DNA from 3 places in the Candidatus Symbiobacter mobilis CR genome. Region 2 is predicted to be linked to each of the others. Evidence: predicted binding sites of a transcription regulator. Region 2 holds the regulator's gene; each other region holds the start of a gene.

Region 1 (3,275 bases), 840 kb from region 2:
CCCCACGCGCAACGACCTTTTCATCGCGGCAAGGGGTCGGGGCGCTTTCAAAAACCAGCAGCGCTTGCGGGTATCGAAGCGCACGCACCTCAAAACGTGCCTGTTGTCCACAGGGTTCCCATTTCGGCCCGGCGACGACGTGCCCACGTACTTGCGGATGATGGGCGACATGATCGTGCGTTCCTCCGGGATGCGCAGGCTGGGTTCTGCGGCGCTGGATCTGGCGTATGTCGCTGCCGGGTACACCGACGGATTTTTCGAGAAAGGGCTGCAATCCTGGGATGTTGCCGCTGGTTCGCTGTTGGTGCAGGAAGCCGGTGGTTTGGTGGGGAATTTTTCCGGAGATGCGGCATTCCTCGAACAACGGGAGTGTGTCGCGGCCAGCCCGCGCATTTATGCGCAAATGGTGGCCGTGCTGCGCTCGTACAGCGCTGTGGGCAAACAGCCTGTAGCGTCTGGGGAACCACGACCATCCATGGAAGCATCCTCCCTCGCACCCTTGCTGCCAGCATCCGTACCCACGGCTCCCTTGGCTACGGAAACCACCACTGCGGAAACCTTGCCTGCCGAATCCTCCTCGGCACAACCATCGTCTGCGGCACCGGCTGTGGAGCATGGGGTGCCGCAGCCTGGCATCGACACTCCGCCTGCCGTGCGGGATGCGCCCTGGTAGCCCAATCGGTGCAAGCCCCGGCCCTGGCACCTCTGCGTGGGAGCGTACAGGCAGGGCGAGGCAAGCCCTCGTATCCGGGAAGGATGGGAAGGCATGACTTGGTTCTCACAAATCCGCGCGGACGTTCGCTGCATTCTGGAGCGGGACCCCGCTGCGCGTAGCGCGTGGGAGGTGCTGACGTGCTATCCCGGACTGCATGCCGTCGTTTTGCATCGGCTGGCCCATGCATGCTGGGTACGCGGGTTGTGCTGGCTGGGGCGGTTCATCTCGCACTGCACGCGGTTTTTGACCGGGATCGAAATCCATCCTGGGGCGACCGTCGGGAATCGTGTGTTCTTCGACCATGCGATGGGGGTGGTCGTTGGGGAAACTGCGGTGATCGGCGACGACTGCACGATCTACCAGGGGGTAACGCTGGGCGGTACCTCGCTCTACAAGGGTACGAAACGGCACCCTACCTTGGGGCGGGGCGTCATCGTCGGAGCGGGTGCGCAGGTCCTTGGGGGGTTTGCGGTCGGGGACGGCGCCAAGATCGGTTCCAACGCCGTGGTGACGAAGCCGGTTCCAGCCGGGGCCACTGCGGTGGGCAACCCTGCGCGGATCATCTTGGCAGAGCAGGACGCGCGACGGGAGGAAGCAGCGGCCAAGATGGGCTTTTCCGCCTACGGGGTGACCAAGGGTGACGATCCCTGGGCACGCGCCATGCAGGGGCTCATCGACAACGCCTGTGGACATGAGCACCAGATTGCGATGCTCTGGAAAGCGGTGGAAGCCCTCCAAAGTCTGGCTGATCGGAACAGTTGCGTACCTAGCGATGCGACGTTGCAAGAGCACCAAGACATCGAGCGTCTGGGCCGGTTTCTTTCTGAATAACTGCTGCGTGATCTGTGCCTCTTGTCGTTTGTTCGATGCGGGCGCATTATTAGCACTCTACTCGACAGAGTGCTAATATCGACGGAGTTGTTATGGGGAGTACTTGGAGGTATTGCCATGTCTGATTGCCTAACCATGTCTAACACTGCCATTGCGCTGAAAAATCCGTGGTTTGTCGTCCCTGCGCTCGGCAATCTGGATGCGTATATTGCAGCGGTTCACCGCATTCCGATGTTGAGTCTGGAAGAAGAGCAAAGCCTGGCACGGCGGTTCCGGGAACATAACGATCTCGAAGCTGCGGGGAAGCTCGTGCTTTCGCACTTGCGGCTCGTGGTGTCTGTGGCGCGCCAGTACCTGGGGTATGGGCTACCCCATGCCGACTTGATCCAGGAAGGCAATGTCGGGCTGATGAAGGCAGTCAAGCGCTTCGACCCTGCACAGGGGGTGCGTCTCGTCAGCTACGCCTTGCATTGGATCAAGGCCGAAATTCATGACTACGTTCTGCGCAACTGGCGTATGGTGCGCGTGGCGACGACGAAAGCACAACGCAAGCTGTTCTTCAATCTGCGCTCGCTCAAGCAACGCCTCAAGGGGCAGGAGATGCAGGATGGCGGGGAGTTTCGGGACGCTCTCGACGAGCGGCAAATCGATGCCATGGCATCGGAATTGCAGGTAAAGCGGGAAGATGTCATCGAGATGGAAGCGCGCATGTCCGCCAGCGATGTCGTGCTGGAAAGCACGCCCACCACCGATGGGGACGAGCTGTCCGGGCCTATCGCCTATCTGCACGATCCGCAGCAGGAGCCGACGGCCATCCTCGAAGCACGCCAGCGCGATGCTCTTGCCGGGGGTGGGCTGCGCATGGCGCTCGATACCCTGGATCCCCGTAGCCGCCACATCGTCGAAGAGCGTTGGCTCCAATGCGACGACTCCGGTGCCGGGGGAATGACCCTGCACGAGTTGGCTCGTATCTACGGGGTCAGTGCAGAGCGTATCCGGCAGATCGAAGTCGCTGCGATGAAAAAGATGCGCATGGTGCTGGCGCGGTTCGTCTAACTGCCATGACTTTGTGAAGACTTCCTGGATCATGAAAGTCATGGCAGTGTCCCTCACCCCCCGCCCCTCTCCCGCTGGGCGAGGGGAGCGTCGAGAAGCCGCTTCGCGACTTTCACATTAAAGGGCTGTGCTGCCGACTGTGCTATCCCTGCGTGGCAGCACGGATGCGTTGCACCAGGGTGGTCGTCGAATAGCCGGTGACGAAGGGGACGGTCAGTGCCGTCCCACCCCAACTGCGTACCAGTGGGGTTTCCGGAAGGGTTTCGACATCGTAGTCTCCCCCCTTGACGTAGATTTCCGGTCGAACCAGTTCCAACAGGGCCAGCGGGGTGTCTTCGTCGAACCACGTCACCAGATCGGTGCTGGCTAGTGCTGCAATCACCTCGGCACGGTCGCGTTCCGCGTGCAGTGGGCGGTCTGCGCCCTTGCCCAGACGACGGACGGATGCATCCGTGTTGAGGGCCACGAGCAGACTTTGCCCTAGCGAGTGGGCCTGGGCAAGATATTGCACATGCCCCCGGTGCAGGATGTCGAAAACGCCGTTGGTGAATACCAGTGGGCGCGCAAGCCGTGGTAAGCGGATGGGCAAGGTATCCCGTGTGCAGAGTTTGTCCAGGTAATCGGGAGTGGTGGCTGGGGATGGGCAGAAAAAGGGGAGTTCACGCATGGTTAT
Region 2 (3,275 bases):
ACGTGGCCCGACAGCACGAAGCGGACATCCAATTGCTGGAACGATCCGTCTACAGCACAGCCCACGCCACCACGTGCATCAACACGCCCGCCATGGCACGGCGCTGGGCCACTGCGGCGGCGGCGCTGGCGGCGCAACGCTCCCGCTAAGGTTTCACTCCTTGGTCGCAACAATGACCTGAAAATTGCCAAAAAAAGCCAGGTGCCGTTCGCACGTAACCCCGGGCATGGCTTCGAGTAGCGTGACGGGGTCGTGCGTATCCCACAAGGCCAAGCCATACGGCTCGAACACCTTGAAGTACACCCAGCTCAAGGCCCGCAGCAACCATGGCCCAGGGCGATGGAATTCCGCCAGGAAGAGCTTGCCCCCCGGCGCCAACACCCGAATGGCCTCTCGAACCACGTCCTCCTTATAGGCATGGGGCAGCTCGTGTAGCAGGAAAAACATGACGTTGGCACTGACCGAACCGTCTTGCAGCCGCATCGATACCGCGTTGTCACGCATCGGCTCGATGTACTCGCGATAGTCGGCCAGCTTGCGCATGGCGTGATCCAGCTCGTTCTGGATGATGTCGGCCACCAGCACCTTGGAAGCCCCAGCCTGCGCTGCAGCGCGCACGACACGGGGCATCACGTTGCCAAAAGCACAGGACGTGATCAATACCCGCCGACCATGCAAGTCAATGTGCTGCATCCCCTGCGTGATGATCGACACCAGTCTGCTGTACTGGAACAGCAAAATCGCCGCAATGATCGGCTGGCAATCGACCAACCGGATCAGCCGCATATCCGAGTACAGGGGGTACACATGCGCATCCTCGCCGCGCAACCGCCCCAACGCACCGCGAACCAGCAAGGCGCCCCGGGTCGCCGAGAAGAAAAACAGCCCCACAGCCGCCAAGGTTCCCAACAACAGCGCCACGCCGTACGACAACAGTGTCAACTTGCCTCTCCTATGCAATCCACAGCACCACTACCCGGACGTCGCCACCCTGCCGCACACGGCACGCACGCCCCGTGAAACCCCGGTAAACGGGAGCCTGGCAGTGTATCAATGGGGGGAATTCCGCGCAAAAACCCGCCTCCTACAATGCCTTGATGTTGGACGATCGCGCCAAGATGCTGCTCAAAGCGCTCGTCGAGCGCTATATCGCCGATGGACAGCCCGTGGGGTCGCGAACCCTATCGCGGGCAAGTGGGGTAGAGCTATCCCCCGCGACGATCCGCAATGTGATGTCGGATCTGGAAGAGCTGGGCCTCGTCGCCAGCCCCCACACCTCTGCTGGACGGATTCCCACCGCACGGGGGTACCGGCTCTTCGTCGACACGATGCTCACTGTGCAGCGCAATACGTTGGATGTGCCTTCGCAGCTCGCAGCAGATCAACCCCAAAAGGTCATGTCCCACGCTGCGCAGATGCTATCGAGCCTGTCGCATTTCGTCGGGGTCGTCGTCGTTCCCCGTCGGCCCTCGGTACTGCGGCACATCGAGTTTCTGCAGTTGTCCGAAAGGCGGTTGCTGGTCATCATCATCGGCCCGGATGGGGACGTGCATAACCAGGTCGTGCATACGGAAATCGATTACGGCCCGGCCCAACTGATCGAGGCAGCCCACTACCTCAACGCCCACTTCGCAGGGTTGACCCTGGAAGAGATGCGGGAACGGCTGGAACGAGAAATCGCTTCCCTGCGCGTGGAAATTGTCGGTCTGATGACCGCTGCGGTGCATGTCAGCGCAGATGTTTCCGCACAGACTGCGGATAACGTCATCATCTCCGGCGAAAAGAACCTGCTGTCCATCAGCGACTTCGCCAACGATATGAACCAGCTCCGGCAGGCTTTCGAGTTGTTCGAGCAGAAAGCCCAGCTCATCCGGCTGCTCGACGTCACAGGCCGTGCGCAAGGAGTGCGCATTTTCATCGGCGGGGAAAGCCAAGTCGTGCCCTACCAGGAACTGTCCATCGTCAGCGCACCCTACAAAGTCGACGGCCAGATCGTCGGCACCCTCGGCGTGGTAGGCCCCACGCGCATGGCCTACGACCGCATGATCGAGATCGTCGACATCACGGCCAAGCTCGTCAGCAACGCACTCAGCCATCCACGGTAATGCCTGCACGGTGGTATGTCCTGGTTTCCTACAATGCTTGGCTCTGCTGTGGCTTCTGAGCCGCAGTGGAGGCGGGCCTCTAGCTCATGCATGGTTAGAGCAGCGGACTCATAGATCGCGCAATTCGATTTGTGCCTTGCGCTCGGAAACGGCGCAAGGGATGGTGTCAAAGTCGGTGAAACCTGTACGCGCATTGCGCATGGCAACGCCGAGCCAAGCCCCGGAACAACCGTTCCGAGGAAGGTGTAGAGACTAGACGGCACCCACCTACAGCATTGCGCCATGGTGAAGGCATAGTCCAGGGAGTGGCGAAAGCCACGCAAACCGGAATCCGTTGGTGCGGGGTTCGACTCCCCGGGGGCCCACCAATCTGCATGGCATCCCGCCTTGCGCGGGTTGCAGTCATTCAGCGTACAGCAGCCGAAACAAGGAGATCGCAATGCAACGTACAACAGCCATAGGATACGCGCTGGCCGTAGCGCTCATGCTGGGGGCCTGTGCCACCAGCAGCCCCGACGTCATCTCGCGCGAGGATGCGCAGCGCATGTCCCAAATTCAGGACGGCGTCGTGGTATCCGTGCGGAACGTGGTCGTCGACGGAAGCCAAAGCGGTGTGGGCGCCGTCGTCGGCGGCATCACCGGCGCCGTTGCAGGCTACAGCGCCAGCGGCGTACAGCGCGAATCGCAAGTGCTGGGGATGCTTGCGGGCGTTGCAGGCGCCGCTGCGGGGAACGCCATTGAGCGCATGGCTACCCGTGAAGATGCCATCGAAATCATCGTGCGCCTCGGCAATGGGGAACAACGCGCAATCGTGCAAGCCAAGGGCAATGAAACCTTTGCTGCCGGGGAGCGCATCCGCGTCGTCACCAGCGGTGGCAAGGTGCGGGTGGCAAAGGCTCCGTAGATTTCGTAGCCGGACTACCGGGCCAATCCTTGCATCAGCAAATCCACGTTGTGGCGCATCATTCGCAAGTACGTGTCCCCTGCCGTTCCAGGCAGGGAGAGTGCGTCGGAATACAGGCTGCCCAACACCTTGGCCCCCGTCTCTGCAACGATCTGCCGCAATAGGGAAGAGTTGTCGAGGTTCTCCGTGAAGATGGCGCGGATCTGCTCTTTGCGAACCCGTTGAATGAGCTGGGCTACCGCCTTGGCGCTTGGTTCGGCATCGGT
Region 3 (3,275 bases), 1.2 Mb from region 2:
GATGATGGTGTTTTCCTTGCCCACTTCGATGCGCTTGGCGGAGCCGAGGTCAGCCAAGGTCACTTTTTCGAGCGTGAGGCCCACTTCTTCCGCGATGACCTTGCCGCCGGTGAGGATGGCGATGTCTTCGAGCATGGCCTTGCGGCGATCACCAAAGCCGGGGGCCTTGACGGCGCAGACCTTCAGGATGCCACGGATCGTGTTGACCACGAGGGTGGCCAGCGCTTCGCCTTCGACATCTTCGGCAATGATGAGCAACGGACGCCCAGCCTTGGCGACTTGTTCCAGCGTGGGCAGCAGGTCGCGGATGTTGCTGATCTTCTTGTCGAAAAGCAGAACAAAGGGGTTTTCGAGGATGGCCGATTGCTTTTCGGCGTTGTTGATGAAGTAGGGCGAGAGGTAGCCACGATCGAACTGCATCCCTTCGACCACGTCCAACTCGCTTTCCAGCGACTTGCCGTCTTCGACAGTGATGACGCCTTCCTTGCCAACCTTATCCATCGCATCGGCAATGATCTTGCCGATGTCTTCGTCAGCATTGGCGGAGATAGCGCCGACTTGCGCGATTTCCTTCGAGGTGGTGATGGCTTTCGATGCCTTCTTCAGCTCAACCACCAAGGCTGCGACAGCCTTGTCGATCCCGCGCTTCAGATCCATCGGGTTCATCCCGGCGGCCACGTACTTCATGCCTTCGCGGACGATGGCTTGCGCAAGCACGGTCGCCGTCGTCGTGCCGTCACCAGCGACGTCGGAGGTCTTGGAAGCCACTTCCTTGACCATCTGCGCGCCCATGTTCTGGAGCTTGTCTTTAAGCTCAACTTCCTTGGCGACGGATACGCCGTCTTTGGTCACCGTGGGGGCGCCAAAGGACCGTTCGAGCACGACGTTGCGCCCTTTGGGGCCAAGCGTCACTTTGACCGCATTGGCCAGAATGTTGACGCCTTCGACCATGCGTGCGCGGGCTTCCCCGCCAAAAATTACTTCTTTTGCTGCCATGATGTTTCCTGAAATGGAGAGAAAAAAACGCCGTGCTGTACCAAACCGAAGCCGCTACGGCGAAAACAATACCAAGAGTGCTTACTTCTCGACGACTGCGAACAGATCGTCTTCTTTCATGACGAGAAGCTCGTCACCGTCGACCTTGACGGTCTGGCCGCTGTATTTGCCGAAGAGCACGCGGTCACCGACCTTCACGCTCATCGCGCCAAGCTCGCCTTTGTCGTTCTTCTTGCCCGGGCCTACGGCAAGGACTTCGCCTTGATCGGGCTTTTCAGCGGCGCTGTCGGGAATGACGATGCCCGAGGCCGTTTTGGTTTCGTTTTCGACACGTTTGACGATCACGCGGTCGTGCAAGGGACGAAGTTTCATGGAATCTCCTATGGTTGAAAGGGGTACTTACGATCACGCGGCAAGACCCAGGTGGGACATTTGGTGCCGTCGTGGACACGAAGAGAGCGACGCTGTACGAAATACGACGCGCCGTGTTAGCACTCATCTATCGCGAGTGCCAAAGTTGAGGGCCTGCGCACGCCTTTCAAGGGGGAGGGAGCAATTTTTTGCAGCCCGCCATCGCGACTTTCCCATTCCACACGCCGCAATACCCAATCGCATACCCAACCGCAATACCCAACCGATATCCCAATACGCCTCTTTTTCCAGAGTTCGAGCCACGGCAGGGGTAGTACAGTGCCACGTGCTGATTTCCGGGGGGAGATGCCAACCCCACATGATCCCAAAGCCCAGAAATAGCAGGGAAAAATGGATGTGATGCAACGATGGATCGAATCAAGAGGGGGGAATGGGACGCCGATAAGACCTTCATCCTTTCTCCAATTTCCAAAGGTGCTTTATGTACAAGACAACCGACACAGACAGGGCGGCCCATCCCGGTAGCCCCAGTGGGGGCAGCCCCACCAGAGACGACGACGATGTCGTGGGCCTGCTGTACGACGGGTTCCTGGATCGGCTCGACCAAGCACGGGTGGCCATCGAACGCGGGGATACCGCCGCGAAGATTCGACACATCGACATGTGCATCCAAATCCTTAGCGAGGGCCTGCAAACCAATGTCGATGCAACCGTGGGTGGCGATCTGGCCAAGAACCTGGACATCGTCTATGCCCATTGCATTTTCCGGCTGATCCAGGCGAATCTCAAAAATGACCCCGCCATCCTGCAAGAGGTACACGATCTCATTGAGCCGCTGGTAACGGCGTGGAAAGCCGTCCGCCCAGACAAACTGGCCCGCTCCGCCGTAGTGGGAATGGACGAAGACGAGATTGCCAAGCAGGCATTCCGGGAGTTTTGTGGTGCCCACGTCTCCGGCGCGGGTGTGTATGCCAAACTTGTTTCACAGGGGTATGACATGTCACAGCAATTGATCGACTATTACCGGGCCATTGAAGACAGCAGTCGGCAAATGCTCGAAGCCGCCAGAGCGCGGGATTGGGAGACCGTCACACGCCACGAGGGGGTGTGTGCGATCCTGATCGAACAACTGCGCGAACGTGCGCAGAACGAGACGCTGCTGCCTGACCAGCGCGCGGAAAAGACGCGGATCATGCAGCGCATCCTTTCCAACGACGCGCAGATTCGTTATCTGGCCGAACCGTGGATCAATGAGGCCGAGCCAGCCGAATCGCCGCCACCACGGTATCTGCATTGACCGCAGGTGCTGCCCGACAAGGGCCAAGGGGGGCTGTTCTAGACTTCCCCCCTTTTTTTTCGACCCCTGCAAGGCCCCGCATGAGCGCATACCTGAATGAAACCGTGTTGAGCGTCCACCACTGGACGGATCGTCTTTTCAGCTTCACCACGACCCGGGACGTCGCGCTGCGTTTTTCCAACGGCCACTTCACGATGATCGGGCTGCGCATGGATGGGAGCAAACCCCTGCTGCGCGCCTACAGCATCGTCAGCGCGAACTATGAGGATCACCTCGAATTCCTCAGCATCAAGGTGCCCGACGGTCCCTTGACCTCGCGCTTGCAGCATATTCAGGTGGGTGATCACATCGTCGTGGGCAAGAAACCCACGGGAACCTTGCTGATCGACTACCTATTGCCCGGCAAGAACCTGTACCTATTCGGCACGGGAACGGGGCTGGCGCCTTTCCTCAGCATCGTCCGCGACCCCGCAACCTACGAGAAATTCGAGACAGTCGTGCTCGTCCACGGGGTGCGGCAGGTGGCGGAACTGGCGTACCACGACTACCTGACGCTGGAGCTGCCCGACCATGAATTCCTCGGAGAGATGGTTTCCCAGCAGATGCGCTA

Evidence for each region. The regulator HrcA, encoded in region 2, represses chaperone genes, less so after heat shock. The targets are predictions, from matches to a motif close to TTAGCACTCNNNNNNNNNGAGTGCTAA.
Region 1: rpoH (RNA polymerase sigma factor RpoH) is a predicted target of HrcA. The motif match lies at 1,596-1,622, and genes of this name have one in related genera.
Region 3: CENROD_RS09610 (co-chaperone GroES) is a predicted target of HrcA. The motif match lies at 1,485-1,511, and genes of this name have one in related genera.

Annotation. Positions count from the first base shown of each region.
Region 1 is NC_022576.1:341,223-344,497, forward strand. It holds gene CENROD_RS01295 (inositol monophosphatase family protein) at 1-673, shown strand, start outside; gene cysE (serine O-acetyltransferase) at 767-1,546, shown strand; gene rpoH (RNA polymerase sigma factor RpoH) at 1,682-2,602, shown strand; gene rfaE2 (D-glycero-beta-D-manno-heptose 1-phosphate adenylyltransferase) at 2,745-3,269, opposite strand.
Region 2 is NC_022576.1:1,177,894-1,181,168, forward strand. It holds gene CENROD_RS04875 (methylglyoxal synthase) at 1-149, shown strand, start outside; gene CENROD_RS04880 (methyltransferase domain-containing protein) at 154-942, opposite strand; gene hrcA (heat-inducible transcriptional repressor HrcA) at 1,098-2,105, shown strand; gene CENROD_RS04890 (outer membrane lipoprotein) at 2,545-3,009, shown strand; gene CENROD_RS04895 (metal ABC transporter solute-binding protein, Zn/Mn family) at 3,024-3,275, opposite strand, start outside.
Region 3 is NC_022576.1:2,346,872-2,350,146, reverse strand. It holds gene groL (chaperonin GroEL) at 1-996, opposite strand, end outside; gene CENROD_RS09610 (co-chaperone GroES) at 1,078-1,368, opposite strand; partial or broken gene fliS (flagellar export chaperone FliS) at 1,850-2,215, shown strand; gene CENROD_RS14385 (flagellar protein FliT) at 2,366-2,665, shown strand; gene CENROD_RS09600 (ferredoxin--NADP reductase) at 2,746-3,275, shown strand, end outside.